DNA from 3 places in the Enterobacter sp. N5-15 genome. Region 1 is predicted to be linked to each of the others. Evidence: riboswitches for the same ligand, from Rfam matches in the RefSeq annotation. Region 1 holds a riboswitch; each other region holds the start of a gene.
The links. Region 1 has a riboswitch for thiamine pyrophosphate ahead of thiC (phosphomethylpyrimidine synthase ThiC). Riboswitches for the same ligand answer to the same signal wherever they lie in the genome.
Positions count from the first base shown of each region.

Region 2: another riboswitch for thiamine pyrophosphate. It lies ahead of thiB (thiamine ABC transporter substrate binding subunit); the one in region 1 lies ahead of thiC (phosphomethylpyrimidine synthase ThiC).
Region 3: another riboswitch for thiamine pyrophosphate. It lies ahead of thiM (hydroxyethylthiazole kinase); the one in region 1 lies ahead of thiC (phosphomethylpyrimidine synthase ThiC).

Region 1 covers NZ_CM170150.1:251,838-262,027, forward strand. The annotation lists gene thiH (2-iminoacetate synthase ThiH) at 1-223, opposite strand, end outside; gene thiG (thiazole synthase) at 220-990, opposite strand; gene thiS (sulfur carrier protein ThiS) at 992-1,192, opposite strand; gene AC2TE5_RS01175 (HesA/MoeB/ThiF family protein) at 1,176-1,931, opposite strand; gene thiE (thiamine phosphate synthase) at 1,918-2,559, opposite strand; gene thiC (phosphomethylpyrimidine synthase ThiC) at 2,559-4,454, opposite strand; TPP riboswitch at 4,533-4,644, opposite strand; gene AC2TE5_RS01190 (Rsd/AlgQ family anti-sigma factor) at 4,699-5,196, opposite strand; gene nudC (NAD(+) diphosphatase) at 5,292-6,065, shown strand; gene hemE (uroporphyrinogen decarboxylase) at 6,104-7,168, shown strand; gene nfi (deoxyribonuclease V) at 7,178-7,849, shown strand; gene AC2TE5_RS01210 (YjaG family protein) at 7,891-8,481, shown strand; gene hupA (nucleoid-associated protein HU-alpha) at 8,668-8,940, shown strand; gene AC2TE5_RS01220 (DUF1481 domain-containing protein) at 8,952-9,644, shown strand; gene purD (phosphoribosylamine--glycine ligase) at 9,694-10,190, opposite strand, start outside.
Region 2 covers NZ_CM170150.1:749,119-759,308, reverse strand. The annotation lists gene AC2TE5_RS03575 (sugar efflux transporter) at 1-676, opposite strand, end outside; gene sgrT (glucose uptake inhibitor SgrT) at 797-949, opposite strand; gene sgrR (HTH-type transcriptional regulator SgrR) at 1,038-2,693, shown strand; TPP riboswitch at 2,730-2,830, shown strand; gene thiB (thiamine ABC transporter substrate binding subunit) at 2,862-3,845, shown strand; gene thiP (thiamine/thiamine pyrophosphate ABC transporter permease ThiP) at 3,821-5,431, shown strand; gene thiQ (thiamine ABC transporter ATP-binding protein ThiQ) at 5,415-6,116, shown strand; gene AC2TE5_RS03545 (DedA family protein) at 6,255-7,022, opposite strand; gene araC (arabinose operon transcriptional regulator AraC) at 7,151-7,996, opposite strand; gene araB (ribulokinase) at 8,334-10,043, shown strand; gene araA (L-arabinose isomerase) at 10,054-10,190, shown strand, end outside.
Region 3 covers NZ_CM170150.1:3,145,548-3,155,737, forward strand. The annotation lists gene AC2TE5_RS14940 (nucleoside permease) at 1-931, shown strand, start outside; gene AC2TE5_RS14945 (ADP-ribosylglycohydrolase family protein) at 928-1,932, shown strand; gene AC2TE5_RS14950 (PfkB family carbohydrate kinase) at 1,929-2,882, shown strand; gene AC2TE5_RS14955 (GntR family transcriptional regulator) at 2,856-3,602, opposite strand; gene thiD (bifunctional hydroxymethylpyrimidine kinase/phosphomethylpyrimidine kinase) at 3,645-4,445, opposite strand; gene thiM (hydroxyethylthiazole kinase) at 4,442-5,212, opposite strand; TPP riboswitch at 5,248-5,345, opposite strand; gene AC2TE5_RS14970 (YadA C-terminal domain-containing protein) at 5,980-6,852, shown strand; gene AC2TE5_RS14975 (hypothetical protein) at 7,012-7,482, shown strand; gene AC2TE5_RS14980 (glycoside hydrolase family 32 protein) at 7,550-8,983, opposite strand; gene AC2TE5_RS14985 (MFS transporter) at 9,001-10,190, opposite strand, start outside.

The sequences.
Region 1 (10,190 bases):
AGCTCACCGTGTTGCCAAAACGCTGGCGGGTGAGCCGCTGCGCTCGCTGGGCCATTGGTTCGAGGTACGCGCTGGCCGCCGGGGAGAGCAGGGCCATTAGATCCTCGCGGGTCAGATGGCGGGCGTTCAGCGCGCGCTCCACGTCAGCCGTCGTTTTGCTGTTGATGCGCAGGGCAATGTCGTCCCAGCTAAGCTGCCGCCAGCGCTCGGTAAACGTGCTCATGAGATCGCCTCCAGAAAACCGGTCAGCGGGCTGGTGGCCTGCGCCTGGAAGCTGCGCGAGCCGGGGCCGGACTCCCTTGCCAGCAGGCCAGCCTCAACGGCCATGCGGAACGCACGCGCCATCATGACCGGATCGTCGGCAACCGCGATGGCCGTGTTCACCAGCACCGCGTCGGCACCCATCTCCAGCGCCTGCGCGGCATGGCTTGGCACGCCAATGCCCGCATCCACCACCACCGGTACGGTAGCCTGCTCGATGATGATTTCCAGCATCGCGCGGGTTTCCAGCCCCTGGTTGGAGCCAATGGGGGCGCCCAGCGGCATGACGGCGGCGCAGCCGACCTCTTCCAGCCGTTTGCACAGAACAGGGTCGGCGCCGCAGTAAGGCAGGACGGTAAACCCTTGCTGCACCAGCTTTTCAGCCGCTTTCAGCGTTTCGATAGGGTCAGGCAGCAGCCAGCGGGCGTCAGGATGAATTTCCAGCTTCAGCCAGCGGGTGCCGAGCGCCTCGCGGGCCAGCTGCGCGGCGAAAATCGCCTCTTCGGCCGTTTTGGCACCGGAGGTGTTGGGCAGCAGCGTGACGCCAGCCGCCAGTAAAGGAGCCAGAATGGCATCGCTGTGATGACGCAGATCCACGCGCTTGAGCGCCAGCGTCACCAGCTGGCTGCCGCTTTCGCGAATGGCATCCACCATCAGCTGCGGCGAGGCGAATTTTCCGGTTCCGGTAAACAGATGTGAATCAAAGACTTTATCGGCAATACGTAACATCTCAGCCCCCTGCGATAACCTGAAACAGCAGGATCTGGTCGCCGTCATTGACCTGCTGATGTTCCCACTGCTCGCGCGGCAGGATCTGTTGATTGAGCGCCAGCGCCCTTCCCGGCCTGAGCTGACGCAGCTTGTCGAGCAGTACCGCAACGGTGAGCCCGTCGTCGCATCTCATCGGCTCATCGTTAAACAGAATGCGCATCGCGACCTCCGCATACCGGGCAGCGGCTTGCGCGGTGTAAGGCCAGATGGCGCCAGCCGCTGGAGCGGGCATCAAACAGCCGCAGCGTATTGCGTTCCGTCTCCATGCCGCTGAGCAGCTTGATGGCTTCCAGCGCCTGCATTGTGCCCATTACGCCGACCACCGGACCAAGAATGCCCGCCGTACGGCAGTTGCGTGCGGGCTCTGCATCATCCGGCCACAGGCAGCGATAGCAGCCCTGCGACCACGGCGGGGTCAGGACCATCATCTGCCCGCCGAAACCCACCGCGCTGGCGGTGATAAGCGGCGTATTACTTGCCACGCAGGCGGCGTTAATCGCCTGGCGCGTCGCCATGTTGTCCGTGCAGTCCAGCACCGCGTCGGCAAGGGCGACCTCACGGCTCAGGCTTTCACCGCTGAGCCGATCCTGCAGGGCAATCAGCTCGATATCCGGGTTGAGCTGGTTCAGGCGCTGTCGGGTGATTTGCGCTTTCGGCTGGTTGATATCCTCGGTGGTAAAGAGGATTTGTCGCTGCAGGTTGCTGAGGTGAACCTCGTCGTCATCGGCCAGCACCAGTGTACCGATACCTGCACCTGCCAGATAAATCGCGGCGGGCGCGCCTAACCCGCCCAGACCGACAATCAGCACCCGGCTGGCGAGCAGTTTTTGCTGCCCGTCGATGGCGATATCTTCCAGCAGGATCTGACGGCTGTAGCGCATAAAATCACGATCGTTCATCACCCGCTCCTGCCAGCTGTAACAGCTGTTCGGTGGCGAATTGCCAGTCTGCGGCCTGGGTGATGGCGCTGACGACGGCGATACTGCCGACGCCGGTCTCCAGCACCGCCGGGGCGCGTTCAAGGCTGATCCCGCCGATGGCGACGGTAGGGTAATCGGCAAGGCGTTTAACGTGGTTCGCCAGCTGCGTCAGACCCTGCGGTGCGGAGGGCATCTGCTTGGTTTGCGTCGGGAAGACGTGACCCAGCGCGATGTAAGAGGGACGGGCCGCCAGCGCCACGTCGATCTCCATGTCATCGTGTGTTGAAACGCCAAGGCGCAACCCGGCTTCGCGGATAGCGCTCAGATCCGTTGTTTCCAGATCCTCCTGACCCAGATGCACGCCGTAAGCCTGGTGCTTAACGGCCAGCCGCCAGTAGTCGTTGATAAACAGGCGGGCGTTATGCCGACGCCCAAGCGCGATGGCGGCAACCACATCCGCTTCCACCTCTTCGTCGCGTTTATCCTTGATGCGCAGCTGGAGGGTGCGAACGCCAGCCTTCAGCAGGCGCTCTATCCACTCCACGCTGTCCACCACCGGATAGAGCCCTAAACGGTAGGGGACGGGCGGGAAATCGGGCTGGTACATTACGCCTCCTCTTTTTTGAGGTAGATTTCGCCGCCTCTGGCGCGGAAGGTTTCTGACATGTCCGCCATACCCACTTCAATGGTCTGCGCGGCGGCGTAGTCGCGCACCTCCTGGCTGATTTTCATCGAGCAGAACTTCGGCCCGCACATAGAGCAGAAGTGTGCGACTTTGCCTGATTCCTGCGGGAGGGTTTCGTCGTGATAGGCGCGGGCGGTGAACGGGTCCAGCGCCAGGTTGAACTGGTCTTCCCAGCGGAATTCGAAGCGCGCCTTCGACATGGCGTTATCGCGGATTTGCGCGCCCGGGTGGCCTTTGGCCAGATCCGCCGCGTGGGCGGCAATTTTGTAGGTGATCAGCCCCTGCTTCACGTCCTCTTTGTTTGGCAGGCCGAGGTGCTCTTTCGGCGTCACGTAGCAGAGCATGGCGCAGCCGAACCAGCCGATCATCGCCGCCCCAATGCCTGACGTGAAGTGGTCATAGCCCGGCGCAATATCGGTGGTCAACGGCCCCAGGGTGTAGAACGGCGCTTCGTGGCAGTGCTCCAGCTCCTCGGTCATGTTGCGGCGGATCATCTGCATCGGCACGTGTCCCGGACCTTCAATCATCACCTGCACGTCATACTCCCAGGCGATTTTGGTCAGTTCGCCCAGCGTGTGCAGCTCGGCAAACTGCGCTTCGTCATTCGCGTCGCGAATAGAGCCAGGACGCAGGCCGTCGCCCAACGACAGAGAGACATCGTACGCGGCACAGATTTCGCAGATCTCGCGGAAGTGCTCGTAGAGGAAGTTTTCCTGATGATGGGAGAGGCACCACTTCGCCATGATGGAACCGCCGCGCGAGACGATGCCGGTCAGGCGCTTAGCCGTCATCGGCACGTAGCGCAGCAGCACGCCCGCGTGAATGGTGAAGTAGTCCACGCCCTGTTCAGCCTGCTCCAGCAGCGTGTCGCGGAACGCTTCCCAGGTGAGGTCTTCGGCAATGCCGTTGACCTTCTCCAGCGCCTGATAAATCGGGACGGTACCAATCGGTACCGGGCTGTTACGCAGGATCCACTCGCGGGTTTCGTGAATATAGCGGCCAGTGGAGAGGTCCATTACCGTGTCCGCACCCCAGCGCGTGGACCAGACCAGCTTTTCCACCTCTTCTTCGATGGAGGAGGTCACGGCCGAGTTACCGATGTTCGCGTTGACCTTCACCAGGAAGTTGCGGCCAATAATCATCGGCTCGGACTCCGGATGGTTGATGTTGGCGGGGATAATCGCGCGGCCTGCGGCCACTTCGTCGCGCACAAACTCCGGCGTGATGTTCTCCGGCAGGCGAGCGCCAAAGCCTTCACCCGGATGCTGATAGCGCAGCACTTCGCTACGGATGCGTTCGCGGCCCATGTTTTCGCGGATGGCGATGAACTCCATCTCCGGCGTGACGATGCCCTGGCGCGCGTAGTGCAGCTGGGTCACGCATTTGCCCGCTTTGGCGCGTTTTGGCGTCAGCAGGCCGGTAAAGCGCAGCCCGTCCAGACCGTCGTCGGCCAGGCGCTCTTTGGTGTAGGCAGAGCTTTGCTCGTTTAGCGCTTCGCTATCATCACGCGCCTCAATCCACGGCTGGCGCAGCTTCGCCAGACCCTGCTGGACGTTGATGGCAACATCAGGGTCGCCGTAAGGGCCGGAGGTGTCGTATACCGGCACGGCTTCGTTGTCTTCATACTGCGGGTTATCTTTGCTGCCGCCGATAAGCGTCGGGCTGAGCTGAATTTCGCGCATTGGGACGCGGATATCGGCCTGCGAGCCGGAAATGTAGATGCGTTTCGAGTTCGGGAAAGCGGTGCCTTCCAGCGTGTCGATGAAGTGTTGGGCCTGTGCGCGCTGTTCGCGGCGGGTCAGTTTTGCAGTAGACATAGCTCATTCCAAAAGTGAAGGACATGGCTTGTCAGACGACGGATGAAGCAAGAGAGGATCGCCCTCAGGCGATACAACAGCAGTGTGACTCTTGTTCCCTTCGCAGGTATTAGCCTGATCAGGTTCCGCGGATCCCGAATTAACGGTCTCAGCCCGCGCTTTCAGGCGCTGGGCACTCCGACAAGAAAAATCCCCCTCGTGAGAGGGGCGAATGGTTGTAAATTACTCGTTAACGATGAAGAACTCAAGCAGGGCGCGCGACGTTCTCTTCGTTACTGATGTTCAAATCATTGTCCAGCACGAGGGCGATCAGCTTATCTTCCAGCGTGAATCGCTCTTCCAGCGCTTCACCGAGGTCGGATAGCGCCCGCTGGAACTCAAGATAGTTATCGTGATCGATGGCGTTCTCAAGCGCGGAATCATAGTAATCCATGATCTGCTGGGTGTTGGCTTCCAGCAGCGGATAGAGCTTGCTGGCCGCTAAATACGGTGTTGTCCCTTCCATTTCGCGGATAATGCGTTCATAAATATTGAAATGGCCGTCGGACAGATAGTCGACCAGGCCCTGACAAAAATCATCCAGCGCTTTTTCATTCAGTCGCATAAACGATTCTTTGCCAGGCTTAATACCGACCAGATTGTAATAAGCCACGAGTAGATGCTTGCGTACATGTAGCCAGCGATCCACCAGTTTGTTACTTCCTCTAACGCGCTCAGTCAGGCTTTCCAGCTGGTTTAACATGGTCGACTCCGCAAAATGTAGGATTGAATCTGCTTATCCAGAATGTAACCACAATGCTAACAACATGTCAGTGAAGCGAAGGTAGTGCAATAGATATGGATCGTATTATTGAAAAATCAGATCTTGGTTGGTGGATCGTCAGTCACGAACAAAAGTTATGGCTGCCTGCCGGGGAAATCCCCTATGGCGCAGCTGAGGCGTTCGAACTTGTTGGCCAGCCAGCGCTAAAGATCGGCGAGTGGCAGGGTGAGCCCGTGTGGTTGATCCAACAGCCCCGCCGCCAGGACATGGGATCCGTGCGCCAGGTGCTGGATCTGGACGTGGGGCTGTTCCAGCTGGCGGGGCGGGGCGTGCAGCTGGCAGAGTTTTACCGCTCGCATAAATACTGCGGCTACTGCGGTCATACCATGCGTCCGAGCAAAACCGAGTGGGCGATGCTCTGCAGCCACTGCCGCGAGCGCTACTATCCGCAGATTGCGCCGTGCATTATCGTCGCTATCCGCCGGGAGGATTCCATCCTGCTGGCGCAGCATACCCGCCATCGCAACGGCATCCACACCGTGCTGGCCGGCTTCGTCGAAGTGGGCGAAACGCTGGAGCAGGCGGTGGCGCGCGAGGTGATGGAGGAGAGCGGGATCAAAGTGAAGAACCTGCGCTACGTCACCTCCCAGCCGTGGCCGTTCCCGCAGTCGCTGATGACGGCATTTATGGCCGAATACGACAGCGGCGAGATCGTTATTGACCAGAAAGAGCTGCTGGACGCGAACTGGTATCGCTACGACGATTTACCGCTGTTGCCTCCGCCGGGTACCGTGGCGCGTCGGCTGATAGAAGATACCGTGGCAATGTGTCGGGCCGAGTATGAGTAGTGTTACACTGAGGCCATGACGCTTAAGGAACTGCAAAAATGACCGAACTGAAGAACGATCGTTATCTGCGTGCGCTGCTGCGCCAGCCCGTTGATGTCACCCCGGTGTGGATGATGCGCCAGGCGGGACGCTATCTGCCAGAGTACAAAGCCACGCGCGCGCAGGCGGGCGATTTTATGTCGCTGTGCAAAAACGCCGAGCTGGCCTGTGAAGTGACGCTCCAGCCGCTGCGCCGCTTCCCGCTGGATGCTGCGATCCTCTTCTCGGATATTCTGACCATTCCGGATGCAATGGGCCTTGGCCTGTACTTCGAAACCGGTGAAGGTCCGCGTTTCACCTCCCCAATCAAAAGCAAAGCCGACGTGGATAAGCTGCCGATCCCCGATCCGGAAGGCGAGCTGGGCTACGTGATGAACGCCGTGCGCACCATTCGCCGCGAGCTGAAAGGTGAAGTGCCGCTGATTGGCTTCTCCGGCAGCCCGTGGACGCTGGCGACCTATATGGTGGAAGGGGGCAGCAGCAAAGCCTTTACCATGATTAAAAAGATGATGTACGCCGAGCCGCTGGCCCTGCATGCGCTGCTCGACAAGCTGGCGAAGAGCGTCACCCTCTATCTGAACGCGCAGATTAAAGCGGGTGCGCAGTCGGTGATGATTTTCGATACCTGGGGCGGCGTGCTGACCGGGCGCGATTATCAGCAGTTCTCCCTGTACTACATGCATAAAATCGTTGACGGCCTGCTGCGTGAAAACGAAGGTCGCCGCGTGCCGGTGACGCTGTTCACCAAAGGTGGCGGTCAGTGGCTGGAAGCGATGGCGGCAACCGGCTGCGACGCGCTGGGCCTCGACTGGACCACCGATATTGCCGATGCGCGCCGTCGTGTGGGCGACAAAGTGGCGCTGCAGGGCAACATGGACCCGTCCATGCTCTATGCGCCACCTGCCCGCATTGAAGAAGAAGTGTCGACTATACTGTCTGGTTTCGGCCAGGGGGAAGGCCACGTCTTTAACCTCGGCCACGGCATCCATCAGGATGTACCGCCAGAACACGCAGGCGTATTTGTGGAGGCGGTGCATCGGCTTTCTGCCCAGTATCACAAGTAAGGAGTGGTTATGGATCTCGCGTCGCTGCGCGCTCAACAAATCGAACTGGCCTCATCGGTGATCCGCGAGGATCGTCTGGATAAAGATCCTCCGCAGTACATTGGCGGAGCAGACGTCGGATTCGAGCAGGGTGGGGAAGTGACGCGAGCGGCGATGGTGGTACTGAAATACCCGTCGCTTGAGCTGGTGGAGTACAAGGTCGCGCGTATCGCGACCACCATGCCGTACATTCCGGGCTTTCTCTCCTTCCGCGAATATCCCGCGCTGCTGGCAGCGTGGGAGCAACTCTCGCAAAAACCTGACCTGCTGTTTGTCGATGGACACGGTATTTCACACCCGCGACGTTTAGGCGTTGCCAGCCACTTTGGGCTGCTGGTGGATGTGCCGACCATTGGCGTCGCCAAGAAACGCCTGTGCGGCGCGTTTGAACCTCTTTCTGCCGAGCCGGGCGCGCTGGCGCCGCTTATCCATAAAGGCGAGCAGCTAGCGTGGGTCTGGCGCAGCAAGGCGCGCTGTAATCCGCTCTTTATCGCCACCGGGCACCGGGTGAGCATGGACAGCGCCCTGACATGGGTGCAGCGCTGCATGAAGGGCTACCGCTTGCCGGAGCCGACGCGCTGGGCAGACGCCGTGGCATCTTCGCGTCCGGCTTTTGTTCGTTGGCAGGAAATTCAGCGATGATTCAGGTAAACTGCGCCTAATTTTCGATTCGAGAGATCATCATGCTACAAAACCCGATTCACCTGCGCCTTGAGAAAGTAGAAAGCTGGCAGCACGTGACGTTTATGGCTTGCCTGTGCGAGCGCATGTATCCCAACTATGCCGCGTTCTGTAAGGAGACGGGCTTTGGTGATGGCCATATCTACCGCCGCATTCTGGATCTGATCTGGGAAACGCTGACGGTGAAAGACGCGAAGGTGAACTTCGACTCCCAGCTGGAAAAGCTGGAAGAGGCGATTCCGGCTGCGGATGATTTTGACCTGTACGGCGTCTACCCGGCCATTGATGCCTGCGTGGCGTTAAGCGAACTGCTTCACTCCCGTCTGAGCGGTGAAACGCTGGAGCATGCTATTGAAGTCAGTAAGGCATCTATTACGACCGTCGCGATGCTGGAAATGACCCAGGAAGGTCGCGAGATGACCGACGAAGAGCTGCGTGCGAACCCGGCGGTTGAGCAAGAATGGGACATTCAGTGGGAAATTTTCCGCCTGCTGGCAGACTGTGAAGAACGCGATATCGAGCTGATAAAAGGGCTGCGCGCGGACTTGCGAGAGGCTGCTGAGAGCAATATTGGTATAATTTTTAACCAATGAGATAAGAAAACTTGAGATAACGCCCGTTTTGTCGCTCCTCGACTCTTCCCTTTCGCCCCTTGTCTGGTCTACATTTGGGGGGCGAAAAAAAGTGGCTATCGGTGCGTGTATGCAGGAGAGTGCTTTTTTGGCATTTTCGTCGCACTCGATGCTTAGCAAGCGATAAACACATTGAAAGGATAACTTATGAACAAGACTCAACTGATTGATGTAATTGCGGACAAGGCTGATCTGTCTAAAGTGCAGGCTAAAGCTGCTCTGGAATCTACCCTGGCTGCTATTACTGAGTCTCTGAAAGAAGGCGATGCTGTACAACTGGTTGGTTTCGGTACCTTCAAAGTGAACCACCGCGCTGAGCGTACTGGCCGCAACCCGCAGACCGGTAAAGAAATCAAAATCGCCGCAGCTAACGTGCCGGCATTTGTTTCTGGTAAAGCACTGAAAGACGCTGTTAAGTAAGACGCGTGGCAGTGAACAGTTTTAGCGAAGGGGCGGCAACGCCCCTTTTGTCTTTCTGGCGTGGAACGCTCGCGCTGGCAGGCATGCTGCTGCTGTCCGCCTGCAGCCACGACACCTCCCTGCCGCCGTTTACCGCCAGCGGTTACGCGGACAACCAGGGCGCGGTCAGGATCTGGCGCAAAGATTCCGGCGGCGAAGTGCATCTGCTTTCTGCCTTCAGCCCGTGGCATAACGGCAATACGTCGACTGCGGAATATCGCTGGCAGGGAGATGACCTGTCGCTGATTGAACTGAATGTCTACAGCAAGACCCCCGAACACGTGAAGGTGCGTTTTGACGACCATGGCGAGCTGAGCTTTATGCAGCGCGAGGTCAACGGTCAAAAACAGCAGCTTTCCAGCGATCAAATCGCCCTCTACCGTTATCGTGCCGAACAAATCCGTCAGACCAGCGATGCGCTTCGTCTGGGCCGCGTTGTGCTGCGCCAGGGGCGCTGGCATGCCGATGGGACGGTGACAACCTGCGAAGGGCAGACGGTCAAGCCCGAGCTCGAATCCTGGGCAACAGAACACATTCAACGCCGTCAGCGTCATTCATCAATGGAGGTGAGTGTGGCGTGGCTGGAAGCGCCGGAAGGCTCTCAGCTGCTGCTGGTGGCGAATGAAGACTTCTGCACCTGGCAGCCGACGGAAAAGAGTTTTTGATTTAAGTTCCCTCTCCCTTGAGGGAGAGGGTTAGGGTGAGGGTGTGAAATTACTCGCCCTGCTCGCGCGCAATTGCGCGATAACCGATATCCTGACGGCTAAAGCTGCCGTTCCAGTGAATATCCGCCATCAGCGCATAGGCGCGCCTCTGCGCTTCTGCCACGGTATGACCCAGTGCGGTTGCACACAGCACGCGTCCGCCGTTGGTGAGGATGCGATCGTCTTCAGCCAGCTTCGTACCGGCATGGAACACCTTCGCACCGTCAATCTCTTCCAGCGGCAGGCCGTGGATCTCATCCCCGGTGTTGTAGTTGCCCGGATAACCACCCGCAGCAATCACCACGCCCAGAGACGCGCGCTCGTCCCACTCTGAGGTTTTCTCGTCGAGCTTGCCTTCGCAGGCCGCCAGGCACAGATCCACCAGGTCAGATTTCATGCGCAGCATGATGGGCTGCGTTTCCGGATCGCCAAAGCGGCAGTTGAATTCGATAACCTTAGGGTTACCCTGCTTGTCGATCATCAGACCTGCGTAAAGGAAACCGGTGT
Region 2 (10,190 bases), 500 kb from region 1:
GCGTGGAGGCAATAAACAGCATGCGGACGTTTTTGTCCTGCCAGCCGCTCACCTGGGTGACAGGTTTATCCGTCGCCTGTTCGACGCGCGCCACGGACGGCAGCGCGAAGGCAATCAATACCAGGCTGATGACAAAAATCCCGGCGGCGATGGAGAACATGGCGGTAAAGCCGTAGTTCAACGCCAGCATGAAGGCCAGCGGCGGCCCAATGACCCACGCCAGCGAGAGCTGGGCACGCATCACCGAGCTGAACATCACCACTTCCCGCGCCGAATTATCCGCATATTCACGGGCCAGCGCGAACAGCTGCGGCATGGCGGTGTTCGCCAGCGACGCCAGCAGCACGCCGCAGGTAATCAGCGTCAGATAATGACGGTTGAAGGCAAAGAGCAGCGCGTTGCCCACGGCCATGGCGCAGCAAAAGAGGATCAGCCTGCGGCGATCGCCCTGGCTGTCCGATCGTTTCGCCAGCGCGAGGCTGACCAGGATCCCGGCAATGGCGTTGACGGTATAAAACAGGCCGACCCAAAACGGCTGTGCCCCCACCTCGCGGCTGAGAAACAGGCTCAGCGTCGGCGCCTGCAGCGCACCCGCCACGCCCATCATAAAGGCCACCAGCATAAAAGCGGCATACACGCCGTTCAGGCGCCGCCCCATCGTCATCAACCACAGCATGCGCAAGTCCTTGTGAAAGCAAATCGAAACCGGGTGAAAGAATAAACGAAAAAAGCCAGCAAAAACATTTTGCTGGCGGGTGATTAGCACCAATACTCAGTCACACATGATCGAGGCGAGTTAGCGGGAAGAGGTCGGTGTTGTAACGTCCCACTGCATCAATTCTTCTAACGTTTTCAGCCGTTGCTCTGCACACCGGCGGGCCAGCCAGGACGATCCCTTTGTCGCTGAAAAGTACTGCTGATAAAACTGACGTGCGGTAGACCTCTTCATAATTTACCTCCTCGCTTCATCGAGGAGAATTATTGGCCTAATATAGGGATAAATAAATTGCTGGTTTTTTGTCAGGAGTTCCCCTTTTATGCCTTCCGGTCGTCTGCAACAACAGTTTATCCGCCTCTGGCAGTGCTGCGAGGGGCAATCGCAGGAGACCACGCTCAACGAGCTGGCTGACCTGCTTAGCTGTTCCCGCCGCCATATGCGCACGCTGCTCAACACCATGCAGCAGCAGGGATGGTTAAGCTGGGAAGCGGAGGCGGGACGCGGCAAACGCTCGCGACTGACCTTTCTCTATACCGGGCTGGCGTTGCAGCAGCAGCGCGCGGAAGACCTGCTGGAGCAGGACCGCATCGATCAGCTGGTACAGCTGGTGGGCGACAAAGCCGCCGTGCGCCAGATGCTGGTTTCCCATCTCGGACGCAGCTTTCGTCAGGGCCGACACATCCTGCGGGTGCTCTACTATCGCCCAATGAAAAATCTGTTGCCCGGCACGGCCTTACGCCGCTCTGAAACCCACATGGCCCGGCAAATCTTCAGCGGCCTGACGCGCATAAATGAGGAAAACGGGGAACTGGAAGCGGATATCGCGCACCACTGGCAGCAGGTTTCCCCGCTTCACTGGCGCTTCTTCTTACGCCCCGGCATCCACTTTCACCACGGCCGCGAGCTGGAAATGCACGACGTCATCGCCTCTCTGGAACGCGTCCGCAAGCTCCCGCTCTACTCCCATATCTCCCGCGTCCACTCCCCCACGGCCTGGACGCTGGATATCGAGCTGTCGCAGCTGGATAAGTGGCTTCCCTGGCTGCTGGGCTATGTGCCGTCGATGATTTTGCCCGGTGAGTGGGAATCGTTGAACAACTTTGCCAGCCAGCCGATTGGCACCGGCCCCTACTCCGTGTCCCGCAATAACAGCAACCAGCTGAAAATCCGCGCGTTCGATGACTACTTTGGCTATCGGGCGCTGATCGACGAAGTGAACGTGTGGGTATTACCGGATCTCAATGAAGAGCTGAGCGCCGGACTAACGCTTGAAGGCCCCACCACGGGAGAAAAGGCCGTGGAGAGTCGCCTGGAAGAGGGATGTTACTATCTCCTCTTTGACCGCCGCACCCACCGTGGGGCAAATCAGGCCGTGCGCAAGTGGATCAGCCACGTTTTGTCTCCTTCCAATCTGATCTACCATGCGGAAGAGCAGTACCAGACATACTGGTTCCCGGCGTACGGCCTGCTTCCGCGCTGGCACCACGCCCGCCCGGTGCACTGCGACAAACCCGCCGGGCTGGAGTCCATCACCCTGACCTACTACCGCGAGCACGTGGAGCATCGTTTTATCGCCAGAATCATGACCCGACTGCTGGCAGCCGAGGGGGTCACGTTAGACGTCAGGGAAGTGGACTATGACGAATGGCATCAGGGTGAGATCGCCAGTGATATCTGGCTCAACAGCGCCAACTTTACCCTGCCGCTCGATTTTTCCCTTTTCTCGCATCTGTATGAAGTTCCTCTCATCCAGCACTGCATCGACCGTGACTGGCAGCAGGATGCCGCCCAGTGGCGTGCGGGAGAAATGAATCTTGCTGCGTGGTGCCAGCAGCTTCTGGCCGAGCAGGCGATCGTACCGTTGATCCACCACTGGCTGATGATCCAGGGCCAGCGCAGCATGCGCGGCCTGCGGATGAATACCCTGGGCTGGTTTGATTTTAAATCCGCCTGGTTTGCACCGCCGGAGCCATAACGCTTTCGTAATATTCACCAAATCATTACAATAGCGCCGTTCTCAACGGGGTGCTGCATCACAGATGTGCGCTGAGATAATACCCGTCGAACCTGATCCGGATAACGCCGGCGAAGGGATTTGAGGCTGTCGCTCAAAATCCTTTGCCACTCAACTTTGAGGTGCAAAGTGTTAAAAAAAGTTCTCCCCCTGCTGGCGCTGCTGGCGTTGCCTGCTTTTGCCAAGCCCGTCCTGACGGTCTATACCTATGACTCCTTCTCTGCCGACTGGGGCCCTGGCCCGGTAGTCAAAAAAGCCTTCGAAGCGGACTGTAACTGCGAGCTGAAGTTCGTGGCACTGGAAGATGGCGTGTCGCTGCTCAACCGTCTGCGCATGGAAGGCAAAAACAGCAAGGCCGACGTGGTGCTCGGTCTGGATAACAACCTGCTGGAAGCCGCCTCGCAAACCAAACTGTTTGCCAAAAGCGGCGTTGCGGCAGATGCCGTTAACGTGCCGGGCGGCTGGAAAAACGACACCTTTGTGCCGTTCGACTACGGCTACTTTGCGTTCGTGTATGACAAAAACAAGCTGAAAAACCCGCCGAAGAGCCTGAAAGAGCTGGTTGAAAGTGACCAGAAGTGGCGCGTGATTTATGAAGATCCGCGTACCAGCACGCCGGGTCTGGGCCTGCTGCTGTGGATGCAGAAGGTCTACGGGGATAAAGCGCCGGAAGCGTGGCAGAAACTGGCCGCCAAAACCGTCACCGTGACCAAGGGCTGGAGCGAAGCCTATGGCCTGTTCCTGAAAGGCGAAAGCGACCTGGTGCTGAGCTATACCACCTCTCCGGCCTACCACATCATCGCCGAGAAGAAAGATAACTACGCTGCCGCTAATTTTGCTGAAGGGCACTATCTGCAGGTGGAAGTCGCCGCGCGTACCGCCGCCAGCAAACAGCCGGAGCTGGCCGAGAAGTTCCTGAAGTTCATGGTTTCACCGGCGTTCCAGAATGCGATTCCCGCAGGCAACTGGATGTATCCGGTCACTAACGTTGCCCTGCCCGCAGGTTTCGAGCAGTTGACCAAACCAACAGCCTCGCTGGAGTTTACGCCGCAGCAGGTCGCCGCGCAGCGTGCAGCATGGGTAAGTGAATGGCAACGCGCCGTCAGCCGTTGATTCCCGGCTGGTTACTTCCCGGGCTGCTCGCCGCCATAGTGATGGTAGTGGTCAGCCTGGGAGCTTTTCTTGCACTGTGGTTCAACGCGCCAGAGAGCGACCTGCTCGCCCTCTGGCACGACAGCTACCTCTGGCACGTTATCCGGTTCTCCTTCTGGCAGGCGTCTCTCTCTGCTCTGCTGTCGGCGATCCCGGCCATTTTTCTGGCGCGTGCCCTGTATCGGCGGCGTTTTCCCGGCAGGCTGGCACTGCTGCGCCTGTGCGCCATGACGCTGATCCTGCCCGTGCTGGTGGCGGTATTTGGTATTCTGAGCGTTTACGGACGCCAGGGCTGGCTGGCTTCGCTGTTCGGCCAGCTTGGTCTGGAATGGTCATTCTCGCCTTACGGACTGCGGGGCATTCTGCTGGCGCACGTCTTTTTCAATATGCCGATGGCAACGCGCCTCTTCTTGCAGGCGCTGGAAAACATTCCCGGCGAACAGCGTCAGGTTGCCGCCCAGCTCGGCATGCGCGGCTGGTCATTCTTTCGCTTTGTCGAATGGCCGTGGCTGCGCCGCCAGATCCCGCCCGTCGCGGCGTTAATCTTCATGCTCTGTTTTGCCAGCTTTGCCACCGTGCTGTCGCTCGGCGGCGGGCCGCAGGCCACCACCATTGAGCTGGCGATTTACCAGGCGCTGAGTTACGACTACGATCCCGGTCGCGCCGCGCTGCTGGCGATGGTGCAGATGGCGTGCTGCCTTGCGCTGGTGCTGCTGAGCCAGCGGCTGAGTAAAGCCATTCCCGCTGGCAGCAATCAAATAACCGGCTGGCGCGATCCGCAGGACAGCCTGCACAGCCGCGTCACCGATTTTATCCTGATTGCGCTGGCGCTCCTGCTTCTGCTGCCGCCGCTGATGGCCGTTATCGTTGACGGACTGAACCGCAATCTCATATCCGTCCTGCAACAGCCCGTCCTCTGGCAGGCCACCTGGACCTCGCTGCGTATCGCCCTGGCGGCTGGGTTACTGTGCGTCATGCTGACCATGATGCTGCTGTGGAGCAGCCGTGAACTCTATGCCCGGCAGGCCCAAAAGGCCGGACAGGCGTTAGAGCTGACGGGCATGCTGATTCTGGCGATGCCGGGCATCGTGCTGGCGACGGGCTTCTTTTTACTGTTCAACAGCACCATCGGCCTGCCGGAAAGAGCCGATGGCATTGTGATTTTCACCAACGCCCTGATGGCCATTCCCTACGCGCTCAAAGTGCTGGAAAACCCGATGCGCGACGTCAACAGCCGCTACGGTTTGCTGTGCCAGTCGCTGGGCATGCAGGGCTGGCAGCGGCTGAAGGTGGTTGAACTGCGCGCGCTAAAACGCCCGCTGGCGCAGGCGCTGGCGTTTGCCTGCGTGCTGTCGATTGGGGATTTTGGCGTGGTGGCTCTCTTTGGCAATGACGATTTCCGCACGCTGCCATACTGGCTCTATCAGCAAATCGGCTCTTATCGCAGTCAGGACGGCGCGGTCACCGCGCTGTTACTGCTGCTGCTGTGCTTTGCCTTATTTACCGCTATCGAAAAACTTCCGGGGCGTGATGTTAAAACTGACTGATGTAACCTGGCTTTACCAGCATCTGCCGATGCGCTTCACGCTCTCCGTGCGTCAAGGGGAGATGATCGCCGTACTTGGCCCAAGCGGCGCGGGAAAAAGCACGCTGCTTAATTTGATTGCGGGTTTTCTGCAGCCGGCAAGCGGCGCGATCGTCATTGAAAATCACGATCATACCTACACGCCGCCCGCAAAACGTCCGGTCTCAATGCTGTTTCAGGAAAACAACCTGTTTACCCACCTGACGGTGCGGCAAAACATCGCGCTGGGAATGCATCCGGGACTCAGGCTGAACGATGCCCAGCGCCAGAAGCTGGAGATTATCGCCGCACAGATGGGGATCGCTGAGTTCATCGACAGGCTGCCGGGCGAGCTTTCCGGCGGCCAGCGTCAGCGCGTGGCGCTGGCGCGTTGTCTGGTGCGCGAGCAGCCGATCCTGCTGCTGGATGAGCCGTTCTCGGCGCTCGATCCCGCGCTGCGTCAGGAGATGCTGGCGCTGGTGCAGGACGTCTGTCAGCGCCAGCAGCTGACGATGCTGATGGTGTCGCACAGTATCGAAGATGCCGCTCGCATTGCGCCGCGATCGGTGGTGATTGCCGAAGGGCGTATTTTGTGGGATGGAAAAACAGAAGAACTGCTGAGTGGTAAAGCGGGGGCGTCTTCGCTGTTGGGCATTCGTGCGGTCTGATGCCCTCACCCTGGCCCTCTCCCACGGGGAGAGGGTACAAACATCAAAAACGGCAACTCTGGTTGCCGTTTTGCTTTTACCTTGTGCGGTCTGATGCCCTCGCCCTGACCCTCTCCCACGGGGAGAGGGAAAAAGTCCTTAACGGCTGACCACTTTTAATAAAATCTCGCCGTACACCGGCATCAGCGGGTGACGAATCAGCGCGACCAGGGTTACCACGGCCACACCCAGCGTCAGCGGGGCCAGCCAGAGCAGACGAGTACGCGGGAGGTAGCGCGTCAGGCGATCGATATTCGCTTTCCCGCTGCGCCACAACCGCCAGCAGAGCCATGCCGCCAGCCACAGCAGCACAGCCGTGCCCAGCAGCAGCCACCTAAACTCGCCGCTTTGCATACCGTCAGGAATATCAATCGCAGCACCCGCGAGGATCCCCGGCAGGAAGTAGAACGGCGGCCAGAAGACGCAGCCGATGATGTTCGGCACCACGAATTTCGCGACGGGCAGATCCAGCATTCCCGCCACCATCGGCACCAGCGGACGCGTTGGCCCGACAAAGCGGCCGACGAGGATAGTAAACATGCTGTGCTGATGCAGCGCATGCTCGGTTTTATCCAGCAGGGCTTTGTTCTTTTTCATGAACGACCAGCGGTGCAGCGGCTTCTTAAAGCGCCAGCCCAGCCAGAAGGAGATCCAGTCGCCCAGCAGGCAGCCGATAATCCCGGCCAGCCACGCCTGCCAGAAATTAACCTCGCCGCTGCCAATCAGCGCCCCAAGCCCTGCCATCATCACGGTGCCGGGCAGGATCAGCCCAACCAGGGCCAGCGATTCCAGAAACGCCACCAGCGCCACGGCGATGAGCGAGTACATAACGGACTGGGTAATAAAGTGTTCCAGCAATGCCTGCATAACTATTCCGGTCAGAAAACGAATCAGCGATTCTGCTTAGCGCCCCGCACCGCGTCAAGGCAACAATTGTCTGAATAGTTTACAGGTTGCTTTCCGCATTCACCTGTTTGTTTATCTTTTTTTACCGTTTATTCACATCCCGCGCGGAATTCACTCGGGCTGGCACCGGTACATTTTTTAAACACGCGGGAGAAATAGAGCTGATCCTCAAAGCCCACGTTGCGCCCCACGGTGGCGATCGGCATCCGGGTGGTGCTGAGCAGCAGCTTCGCCTGGCTGATGCGCTGATCCTCGCGCCAGCTCAATACGCTGACGCCCAGCTGCTGGCGAAACAGATGCGACAGCCGCGACGGCGACAGGCAGACGTGCTGGGCAACGCTGGCGATATCAAACTGGCTATCGGCCAGGTGGTCGCTGATGTACTGGCAGGCGTCGCGCACGCGGTTATCCAGCGGCGGGTTAAGCGACTCGTTTATCGCCTCCATCCGTCGCAGCAGCAGCTGTTCGAGCAGGTTAATCGCCAGCAGTTCAGCGTAGCGCCCACCGGCCTGTCCTGCCTCAATAATCTGCGCAAAAAGCTCGCGAAACTGCGCCAGATGAACCTCATCCGGGCGATAAAAACCGGTGTGCGCAAAAATAGCCGGCCAGGAAAGCCACTCCTGCCAGTAGGCGCGCGGACGGAAGTAGACCCACTGGTGATACCACTCTTTGGCATCCGGATGACGGCCATAGTGGTGGATCTCCCCCGGCGGGAACAGCAGGATATCGCCGGGGCGGCAGACAAACTGCTGGTCGCCGTTCTTGATGATCCCTTCCCCTCGCACGGTCAGGTTGAGGATATACCCTTTCATCCCGAGCGGTCGGTCGACGTAAAAGTCGAGATATCCCTCAGCCTCGATAGGGGTCAGTCCCGCCACAAGGTGCGCGTTAAACGAGTATCCCGGCAGCAGGGGATCGTTTTGCGTTTCGGCCATAGATTCAGTTCTCCCAAGGGTCCTGAAGGAAACCAATTGTCCATATCACTAAAAGCAGGTTAAAAATGGCCCGCGAAAAGATCCAAAAAGCATCACGCCGCTTTTACGTCCGCCATGTTTCAGCCTTTCCCCCTGATTTCTCCGCCAGGGCAGGCAGATAACCAGTAACAAAAGTGTCTATAAGTGCGGCAGAAATGTCCACATTGAATATTTGCACGGCGTCACACTTTCCGTTGTAACAGCAATTTAGTCCATAAGATTAGCGGATCCTGCCTGACGACTTTTGTCCCCAGTCTCTAATGTTCTTCCATACCTGTTTTTTCGATGGAGCAACACCATGGCAATTGCGATTGGCCTCGATTTTGGCAGCGATTCAGTTCGCGCGCTGGCAGTGGACTGTACGTCCGGCCAGGAGATAGCAACCAGCGTTGAGTGGTACCCGCGCTGGCAAGAGGGGCGCTACTGTGATGCGCCAAACAACCAGTTCCGCCACCACCCGCGTGACTATATCGAGTCGATGGAAGCGGCGATCAAAACCGTCCTGGCTGAACTGACTGACGCCCAGCGGGCTGAGATTGTCGGCATTGGCGTCGACAGCACCGGCTCCACGCCAGCCCCCGTGGATGCCGAAGGCCGCGTGCTGGCGCTGCGCCCGGAGTTCGCAGACAACCCGAACGCCATGTTCGTGCTGTGGAAAGACCATACCGCTGTGGAAGAGGCTGAAGCCATTACGCACCTGTGCCATCAGCCGGGCAAAACAGACTACTCGCGCTACATCGGCGGGATTTATTCCAGCGAATGGTTCTGGGCCAAGATCCTCCACGTCACCCGTGCCGACGCCGCCGTCGCACAGGCTGCGGCGTCATGGGTTGAGCTGTGCGACTGGGTGCCTGCCCTGCTCTCCGGCACCACGCGCCCGCAGGATATCCGCCGCGGTCGCTGCAGCGCCGGGCATAAATCCCTGTGGCATGAAAGCTGGGGCGGCCTGCCTCCGGCCGCGTTCTTCGATGAGCTCGACCCGATCCTCAACAAGAGCCTGACGTATCCGCTGTTTACCGACACCTTCACTGCCGATATTCCGGTCGGCACCCTCTGCGAAGAGTGGGCAAAACGCCTGGGGCTTCCGCAAAACGTGGCCATCTCAGGCGGCGCCTTTGACTGCCATATGGGCGCCGTGGGCGCGGGCGCGCAGCCAAACACGCTGGTCAAAGTTATCGGCACCTCCACCTGCGACATCCTGACGGCGGATAAAGCCACCGTCGGCGACCGCGCGGTGAAAGGCATCTGCGGCCAGGTTGACGGCAGCGTGGTGCCTGACTTCATCGGTCTGGAAGCCGGTCAGTCCGCGTTTGGCGATATCTACGCCTGGTTTGGTCGCGTGCTCGGCTGGCCGCTGGATCGGCTCGCGGCGGCGCATCCTGAACTGAAAACCCAGATCGCCGAGAGCAAAAAGCAGCTTCTGCCACAGCTCACCGAAGCCTGGGCAAAAAATCCGTCTCTCGAACACCTGCCGGTGGTGCTGGACTGGTTTAACGGGCGCCGCACGCCGTTTGCCAACCAGCGTCTGAAAGGGGTGATAACCGATCTCAACCTGGCGACCGACGCGCCTGCGCTGTTCGGCGGTCTGATTGCCGCAACGGCCTTCGGTGCCCGCGCCATTATGGAGTGCTTCACCGAGCAGGGCATCGACGTGAACAACGTGATGGCGCTGGGCGGCATCGCCCGTAAAAACCCGGTGATCATGCAGGCCTGCTGCGACGTGCTGAACCGTCCGCTGCAGATTGTGGCCTCCGATCAGTGCTGCGCGCTGGGCGCGGCGATTTTCGCCGCCGTGGCGGCAGGCGTTCACGCCGACATTCCGACCGCGCAGCAGCATATGGCGAGCGCCGTCGAAAACACGCTTCAGCCGCGCGCCCAGCAGGCACAACGCTTTGAACAGCTTTATCAGCGCTACCAGCAATGGGCAAAAAGCGCCGAACTTCACTATCTCCCTGTCGCCGCCCCAGCCAAAAGCACCGCGGACACTACGGCAACCCTGACCCATTAAGGACACGATGATGACCATTTTTAATAATTATGAAGTGTGGTTTGTGATTGGCAGCCAGCATCTGTACGGACCGGAAGCGCTGCAGCAGGTGACGAAACACGCGGAGCACGTCGTTAACGCGCTGAACGCGGAAGCTAAACTGCCGTG
Region 3 (10,190 bases), 2.0 Mb from region 1:
CTTCGCCAACGTGGACGACGTCGAGGCCGATTTCCCGCGCATCCGCGTGATGGGCACCATCGGCTGGATCGCCTCCGGGCTGGCGTGCGGCTTCCTGCCGCAGATGCTGGGCTACAGCGACATTTCCGATACCAATATTCCGCTGCTGATGACGGCCGCCAGCTCCGCCCTGCTCGGCGCCTTTGCCCTGTTCCTGCCGAACACCCCGCCGAAGAGCACCGGCAAGCTGGATATCAAAGTGATGCTGGGGCTGGACGCGCTGATCCTGCTGCGCGACAAAAACTTCCTGGTGTTCTTCTTCTGCTCGTTCCTGTTCGCCATGCCGCTGGCCTTCTACTACATCTTCGCCAACGGCTATCTCACCGAAGTGGGGATGAAAAACGCTACCGGCTGGATGACGCTCGGCCAGTTCTCCGAAATCTTCTTTATGCTGGCGCTGCCGTTCTTTACCAAACGCTTTGGTATTAAGAAGGTCTTACTGCTGGGTCTGATCACTGCCGCCATCCGCTACGGGTTCTTCGTTTACGGCGGAGCGGAACAGTACTTCACCTACGCCCTGCTGTTCCTCGGCATTCTGCTGCACGGCGTGAGCTACGACTTCTACTACGTCACCGCGTACATCTACGTGGATAAAAAAGCGCCGGTGCACATGCGCACCGCTGCGCAGGGCTTGATTACGCTGTGCTGCCAGGGCTTTGGGAGCCTGCTGGGCTACCGCCTGGGCGGCGTGATGATGGAAAAAATGTTCGCATACAAAGAGCCGGTGAATGGGCTGACCTTCAACTGGGCCGGAATGTGGGCGTTTGGTGCAATCATGATTGCCGTGATTGCCGTGCTGTTTATGCTGTTTTTCCGCGAATCGGATAAAGAGATCACCGCAATTGAGGTGGTTGATGGCGATGCCGCGCTAACACAAGGGGAAGTTAAATGAAACAAGAACGTGTTCTCGGTGCTCTTTACGGGCAGGCGTTAGGGGATGCGATGGGCATGCCGTCGGAGCTGTGGCCGAGAAAGCGCGTCAAAGCGCACTTCGGCTGGATCGACCGCTTTTTACCCGGCCCGGCAGAGAATAATGCGGCCTGCTATTTCAAACAGGCGGAGTTCACCGACGATACCTCAATGGCGCTGTGCCTGGCGGACGCGATTATTGAGTGTGAGGGAGACATCAACGCGGACGTTATCGGCAAGCATATTCTGCAATGGGCGCTCGATTTCGATGCGTTTAATAAGAACGTGCTCGGCCCGACCTCCAAAATCGCGCTTAACGCGATTCGCGACGGGAAGCCGGTCAGCGAACTGGAAAACAACGGCGTGACCAACGGGGCGGCAATGCGCGCCTCCCCGCTGGGCTGCCTGCTTCCGGCCACGCGTCTGGAGCACTTTGTTGAGCAGGTGGCGCTGGCCTCCAGCCCGACCCATAAATCCGATCTCGCCATTGCCGGCGCGGTGGTGATTGCCTGGGCGATTTCCCGCGCCGTCGACGGCGAAAGCTGGCAGAACATCGTCGATGCGCTGCCGGGTATCGCCCGCTATGCGCAGGAGGCGAAAACCACCACCTTCAGCGCGTCGCTCGCAGCACGTATTGAGCTGGCGCTTAAGACCGTGCGGGAAGCCAACGGGGTTGAGTCCGCCAGCGAGCAGGTGTACCAGCTCGTGGGGGCCGGAACCAGCACCGTTGAGTCCGTTCCGGCGGCCATTGCGATGGTCGAACTGGCGGGAACCGACCCAAACCGCTGCGCCATTTTATGCGCCAATCTGGGCGGCGATACCGACACCATTGGCGCAATGGCGACGGCCATCTGCGGTGCGCTCCACGGCGTGCAGGCGATTGACCCGGCGCTCAAAGCCGAACTCGACGCCGTCAACCGGCTCGATTTCGGCCACTATTGCGAGAAACTGCTGCACTATCGGGAGCAAAGGGAGGGCGTATGAATTCATTTGCCCAACGTCTCGACACCCTGCACGCCACGCGTCCGGTAACGGTGCTGGGCGCAGCGGTGATTGACGTCATCGCCGACGCCTACGCCCTGCCCTGGCGCGGGTGCGATATCGAGCTCAAACAGCAGGGCGTGAATATTGGCGGCTGCGCGCTGAATATCGCCATCGCCCTGAAACGGCTCGGCATTACGGCGCAAAACGCTCTGCCCGTCGGCCACGGCGTGTGGGCGGATATCATCCGCAACGCCATGGCGAAGCAGGATCTGCACAGCGCCATCGAGGCCGAAACCGGCGATAACGGCTGGTGCCTGGCGCTGGTGGAGCCGGACGGCGAGCGCACCTTTATGTCCTTTAGCGGCGTGGAGAACCAGTGGCAGCTGCGCTGGCTTGATGTGCTTAACATCCCGTCGAACAGCCTGGTCTATTTATCCGGCTATCAGCTGGCCTCGCCGTGCGGCGAGCTGCTGACACGCTGGCTGGAGGGGTTGCAGGACGTGACGGCCTTTATTGATTTCGGTCCCCGCATCGCGGATATCCCCGACGCGCTGATGGCGCGAATTATGGCCTGCAGACCGATTGTGTCGCTTAATCGTCAGGAAGCGGAGATCGCAGCCGAACGACTGGGTGTAGCGGCTGAAAATCTGGGTGCGGAGTGGCAGCATCGCTTCGGTGCCGCCCTGATTGTGCGGCATGATAAAGACGGTGCCGCATGGTATGACGGTGACGTCTCGGGCGTTGTTCCGGCATTTCCGGCCACGGTGGTGGATACCATTGGCGCTGGCGACAGCCACGCGGGCGGAACGCTTGCCGGGCTGGCGGCGGGATGGTCACTGGCAGACGCCGTTCTGCTGGGGAATGCCGTGGCGTCCTGGGTAGTCAGCCACCGCGGCGGGGACTGCGCCCCGACTCGCGACGAATTATTCCTCGCACACAAAGACGTATAGATCGCTGCGACAGTAGCTGATGCTGTACTCAATCGGCCGGTGCTGTTGGTCAAGCGCGACCTGCTTGATCACCAGCACCGGTATTTTTTCGTCCATCTTAATGTGCGCCTGAAACTCGCTGTCCGGCATGCGGGCGCTGACCCGCGAACGGGTACGCTGCGGGAAAATATTCTGACTGCGGAAGTAATCGTACAGCGAAATGCCAATCGCATCCGCATCGGGAATCAGCCCAACCGGCACCCAGGACTCTTCGATCGACACCGCATCGTCATCCACATAGCGAATGCGCTTGAGCAAAAAGACTTCGCTGTCCGGCGGGATCGACAGGTGGTTTGCGACCTCTTCCGGGCATTTCACCACCCGCTTGTTGACCCATAGCGTATTCGGCTTTTGACCGCGCAGCACCACCTGCTGGGAAAAGCCGCGCGCCTCTTTCAGCGAATATTCAAAGATGTTGTTGATTTGCGTGCCATAGCCACGGGAACGCGTCACCACGCCCTCTTCCTCCAGCGCCTGCATCGCTTTTCGCACGGTGATGCGCGACACCCCGGTTAACTGGCTCAGATCGCGCTCGCCGGGCAAAATATTCCCGTGCTCTAACATGCCGCTTCGCACCGCATTTTTTACCGTTTCGGCAAATTTCAGGTACAGCGGCGTGTTGTCAGGCGCGGCGATCCGTTCATTCAGTTGAGCGATTAACCGGGTATGCGCTTGTTCCATCTCTGTTTTCTCAGGCGTGGTGTTTCCTGCCAGTATACTGGGTTACCACCATGCATGAAAATGATGAACCGGCCCAATACCGTGACCCACTTCCAGAGTATCGGCTTTTGCCAGCGCCGCTGAGAGCCAGATTTTCGCTTCGCGCACCGTATCGGACCAGCCGTCATGCCGTGGACGCAGCGCCGCCAGCGCGGCAGAGAGCGTACAGCCCGTACCGTGGGTGTTTTTGGTCTGCACGCGCGGCGCGGTAAAGCGTACTTCGCCGTCGCGGGTAAAGAGCCAGTCCGGACTTTCGGCATCATCCAGGTGTCCGCCTTTCATCAGCACCGCGCCGCAGCCCATTGCCAGCAGCGCGTTCCCCTGCGCTTTCATCTCGCGTTCAGTTTGCGCGTGCGATGTGCCCAGCAGCGCGGCGGCTTCCGGCAGATTGGGCGTAATGAGCGCCACCTGCGGCAACAGCTTATTGCGCAGCGTCTCGACGGCGGAGGCGGAGAGCAGCGGATCGCCGCTTTTTGCCAGCATGACGGTATCCAGCACCACGTTTTGTACCTGATAGCGCTTAAGCCGCTCGGCCACCGCTTCCACTATGTCGGTCTCGGCCAGCATGCCGATCTTGGTGGTATCGATGCGGACGTCGCTGAACACCGAATCCAGCTGCGCGGCAACAAAATCCGGTTCAATACGGTAGACCGACTGCACGCCGCGCGTGTTTTGCGCCACCAGCGCGGTAATGACCGAGCAGCCGTACGCGCCAAGGGCCGAGAAGGTTTTCAGGTCAGCCTGGATACCCGCGCCGCCGCTGGGATCGGTGCCGGCAATGGTCAGGGCGTTAATCCGCTTCATGCCTGCTCCTCCAGCGTGTAGAGCGCATCCAGGAACGCGCTGGCAAAACTGCCCGGCCCAAGTGACTGCGCAACGGCCACCGTTCCGGCCCGCTTCATCCATCCGCAGGCGGCAGCGACGTTATCCATCCGGTCGCCCGGCAGCGAGCAGCTCGCCGCCACAACGGCAGAGAGCGCGCATCCGGTTCCCACCACGCGCGTCATCAGCGGATCGCCGCCCGTGACCGTGCGGGTACGTTGCCCGTCAGTGATGTAATCCACCTCGCCGGTGACGACCACAACGGCATTTGTCTGGCGAGCCAGCGCCTGTGCGGCGGACACCGCGCTGGCGGCGGTATCGGTCGTATCAACGCCGCGCCCGCCCGCGCTCATTCCGGCAAGGGCAAGAATTTCAGAGGCATTGCCGCGAATGGCGGTCGGTTTCAGGGCAAGAATTTGATGGCAAAAGCGGGTGCGGAACGTCAGGGCACCCACGGCAACCGGGTCCAGCGTCCAGGGCTTGTCTGCCGCCACCGCGCTCTCAATCGCCCGGCGCATCGACTGGGCGCGCGGTGAGGTCAGCGTGCCAACGTTAATCAGCAGCGCATCGGCGATCGCGGCAAACTGTTCAGCCTCTTCGGCCTCAATCACCATCGCGGGTGATGCGCCAAGCGCGAGCAGAACGTTGGCCGTAAAGGTCTGTACGACATCGTTGGTCATACAATGGGTCAGCGGAGAACAGGTTCGGAAGTGGCGTAAAACGTGTAAATCGAGCAGGTCAGGCTGCATGGGTTCGCTCCTGCCTTGCGTGAAGAAGCGATGACCGGGAAGGCATCTGACTTCCCTACGCTGGCATTATCCAGATCAGGTAATACGGGTATTTCTCAGCCTTCAACGAAGAAGGGCACCCCGAGTCAAAATACTTTTAAAACAGAGAGTTATAAAAACTCATTAACGTTGTTTAGTGTAACCGCGGCCATGGGCCAGGCGCAAGGAGTTTCGATTTATCGCCGGGCGTGTCATAGCTGAAATCTCCAGACGTACTTTCCAGTCATTTGCCTATATTTATTACGCTTTAGTTAATTCTGGTTCAATAATTGTTAACGCCTTATTGAAAACCTTTATTACGCACGTTTACTGAGGCTATTATTTTTATTTTTTATTACGTGCCCCTTCATCTTTTATAAGATATAGAAACTTCTTTCGCATGAAAGAAAAAGGAAATATTAATTTATTTAAACCCATTGAACATTCGTATTTTCATCAATGGCTTAACGTTTCCCCTGGCTTACCACACAATCCATAAGTCAATGTATACATTAAATAAATCACCACGGCGTCGTATCCTGACCATGTATTTATTCATATCATTTATGATTTAGATCAAAATAATCAGTTTGGGTTTAATTGATAGTTTATTCACGCAACTAAAAAAGATCTAAGCAATGAATAACCTGTATTGATATATGGAAATACAGATACCTTCATGCTCAATAAAGCCAAAACCGTTCTGCTTAAATTTGTTTTTCAATACGTTAATGATGTGAGTCCTTCGAATGAAAGCTTTTAAGAAATCTGTTATTTCTGTTTTTGTATTAGGCGTGGTAGCAGGTAGCGCCATGAATATTACCGATGCTGCTGCAGCCTGGGACGATGCATCAATCACAAATATTGTGATTGACCATCAAGACCAAATTACGCAAAACAATGCTGATAGTATTGCTCGCGATCTCTCAACTGACAATCGCTTAACTCAGGTTGATAGCGACCTTCAATCGACTAAATTAGGTGTTTTGATCGTTGATCAAGCCACAAATGAGGCTAAGCAAAAAGCATTACTTGCTGGTGCGCTCGCAGATACTGCGAATCAAAAAAGTGAGGCTGCTTTACAGGGCGTCATGACGAACGGCACTGAAATTATCAATATGGAAAACGTTAACAAAGTGCAGGATAACCGTCTTGATAGCCTGGAAAGTGCCCCTAAACCCACTAACGGCGTAGATGGAAAAGATGGCGTGACGACTACCGTGACGCGCGTGCAGGTTGACGCAGCAACGCAAACGAAAGTGGCTAACAACAGCCAGGCTGTTACCGCCACCGCTCAGGAACTTCAGGCAACAAAGCAGACGTTACAGGCAATGAATAACAACACCCGCCAGCAGTTCAAATCATTGCACGACGAAGTGGATAATAATAAGAAACAGGCCAACGCCGGTATCTCGGGCGCCATGGCGATGGCAGGTTTACCGCAGGTACAAACGAATCAGCATGTTATGTTCTCTGCTGGCGGTGCAACGTACAATAGTGAAAGCGCCCTTGCCGTTGGGGCATCCGTTAACGTCAATCCACATACGATCGCCAAAGTCAGTTTCTCTGATGACACCGCAAATAACATGGGTGCCTCCATTGGCGTAGGGGTCGGCTTTTAATAGAAAAGCAGCATGGCAAAATATATTTTTATCTCTTTAATATTATACATGGCACTTATCCTTATTGGCATATGGTTAGGTTGTATGTATCACTCTTATTATATTTGCGGATATTGAACATTCTCCTGCTGCATATTTTTAACTTAAGGTCTTTGCGTAATGAAAAAAACTCTCTTAGCGGTAGTCATGGCGGGGGCTACTGCTCTGCTTTCTGCATGTACGTCGCCTGCTCAGCGCATGGCTGAATGTGAACGCCAGGGGATTAGCAAAGATACGTGCTACCTGGCTGAGCAAAACCGCCAGAATGCCTACAATGAATCCGCACAAAATGCAGCATGGGCGAACGCGCGTGATGCCGCTGCGGGTACGGGAATCTGGGCTAAGAAAGATGCGAAACAACATGCTCAGGCAGCTAAAGCGGCGCACACCTTTAAATGGGAAGGGATGAAAATTACGATTAGAGGTGAGATATTAGATGTTGACGGCGTATTAGGCGCGCTGGATGAAAACGAGCCTAAGGCAAAGGTTTATTCACAAGGGTTATACACCTTCATTTACTATCCTGCTAAAGGCAAATTAGCGGTGAGTAAAGAAGGTCAGTTTCAGGGCTACGCCAGAAAGATTAAATAATACTAAAGGCGACACCTGTCGCCTTTAGTATTTGCGGACCTTACTGAATTTTTCTGATGTAACTCATTTACTCTAACTGCCACGCACCGGCATCAATGAGCAACGCACTCCCCGTCCAGGCAAACAACGCCAGTTCGCGAGCCCCCGCTTCAGGATAAATGCGGCTGCTGAGGCACGCTTCACCCTCATTGACAAACACCTCCACCGACGAGTTGTCAAAGAACAGGCGCAGGTTTAGCGTGTCGTTCAGGTTTATCGCAACGCTTCGGGTCCCGCACAGGCCATACTGCGGATAGTGACGCTCCAGCACCAGGCGCTGCATCTGCGCATCGACATAGATACGTAACCCGTCTCCGAGACGAATACCGTACTGCTCCGCGCTGCTGTTGACGCAATCCCACTGCAGAATGACCTCCATCGCGTCGCAGCTTTCCACCTGAGCGATCTGCTGATTGTTAAGCGCGCTCACCGGCCAGGGGAACCACGCCCTGCGCAGGCTTTCGACTTCTCTGGCCGGGCGCATTTGCAGACGGTCATCCGCACTCAGCGTCAGCTCGCGCGGTAAGGAGAGCATACCCGCCCAGCCGTCCTGCTGTTCCGGCAGGGGCGATTCCCACATGTCCAGCCAGCCGATAACGATGCGGCGGCCGTCGGGAGTCATGAAGCTTTGTGGCGCATAGAAATCATGCCCGCGATCCATCTCCACAAACTCCCCTTCACGCACGAAAGGTTGACCGGGCTGCCACTCGCCCAGCAGGTAGCCGCTCTGGAAAAGATTACGGTTTTTGAATCCGTCTGCCGCCAGCCCCTGAGGCGAAAACATCAGCACGCGTTTATCGTTGAGGGTAAAAAAATCCGGGCATTCCCACATATAGCCCATCTCTTTTTCAGCCACCGCAAGCACGCCCATATCCTGCCACGCGTGCAGATCGGCAGAACGGTATACGCGCACCTGGCCCGTCTCACCGTCTCGCGCGCCGACAACCATGTACCAGCTCTCCCCTTCACGCCACACTTTCGGGTCGCGGAAGTGATGCAGGCCTGGCGGCGTGTCAACAATCATTCCCTGCCGGGCAAAATGAACGCCGTCACGGCTGGTCGCCAGGCACTGCACCTGGTAGAGATTAGCCTCATCATCAGGGTCGCCGTGGAATTTATGTCCGGTGTAAATCAGCGCCAGCGTATCGCCATCGACTACCGCCGAGCCGGAAAAACAGCCGTCCTTGTCTTCTGGTCCTTCCGGCGCCAGTGCTACCGGAAGGTGTTCCCAGTGAACTAAATCCCTGCTGCGCGCATGGCCCCAGTGCATCGGCCCCCACTGAGTCGAGTATGGATGATGCTGGTAAAACGCGTGATACCAGCCGTCAAACCACACCAGGCCATTCGGGTCGTTCATCCAGCCGGCACGTGCGGCGAGGTGGAAACGCGGATACCAGCGCAGGTTAAGACGGCCTTGTCTGGCCTGCAGTTCCTGTTCAGCTTTGGCAATGGAATACGTCATGTGTCTACTCTTTTCAGTCAGATAGTGGAAGGTTGCGGCATTAACGGGTCAGAAGAGGACTTGCCCGAGCGCAACAGGAAGATGGAGATGAGCGTGGTGCTGAAAACTAACAGCCCCATAATGAGATAGGACTGGGCAAAGCCGTATTTCTCATAGCTGTAACCGGCCAGCGGCGACAGAACCGAGGCGATCACCGAGCTTGTACAGGCAAAGCCCACCAGATAGAGGGTGGAAGAGAGCCGCTTGTCAAAATGCAGGCTGTTGTATTTAAAGATTGAGACCAGCAAAACGGGCAGCTCAACCGCGTGCAATAGCTTGGTAATGGAGATCAATACCGGCCCCTCAACCAGACCCGATGCCACCATACGCATCGCCATCACCATTCCCGCGAAAATCAGGCCGTTTTTCGCACCGAGGCGATTGACCAGCCACGGGGCGCAAAACATACCGGCCGCCTCAAGGAAAACCTGGAAGGAGTTGAGATAGCCGTACATGGCGTTTCCTTCCTGCAACGTCGGGAACTGGGAGGAGAAATAGACCGGGAACTGCTGGTCATAAACGCCATAAATACAGGTGCCGATAACGAAAAACACCAGCGCCCAGAAACGCGGCAGCGTCAGCAGGCGCAAGGCATCTTCCAGTGTGACCTTACCGCCGGACACCGCTTCCTGCATGGCGTGCGGGGCGGAAGAGACCCTGAGACGCGCCAGCAAAACAAAAAACACCAGCCCTGCGCAGCTCGCGACGGCAAAGTTCAGCTTCGGATTAATGTTAAACAGCAGCCCCGCGAAAAAGGTTGCCGCCGCCCAGCCAAGCGATCCCCACATCCTCGCCTTGCCGAACTCAAACTGGCTCTGGCGGGCCACGCGCTCGGTATAGGACTCGAGCACTCCTATCCCGCCGTTAAACGTCAGGCCAATAAAAATCCCGCCGAAAATGCTGCCGAGCAACACGTTAATCTTCAGCAGATAGCCAAACAGCAAAAAAGCCGGACCTGAAAGAACGAGCAGGCTGGTCAGAAACCAGAGCAGGTTTTTGCGCAGGCCGAGTTTGTCCTGAATAAACCCGTAGCAGATTTGTGCAAAAAGCGCGGAGACGGAAAGCACGGCATAGATAACGCCGGTATCCCCCGCTTTTAAGCCCACCTCCTGATGAAGCCAGATGGAAAGTAACGAGCCGGAAGATGACCAGGTGACAAAAAAGAAAA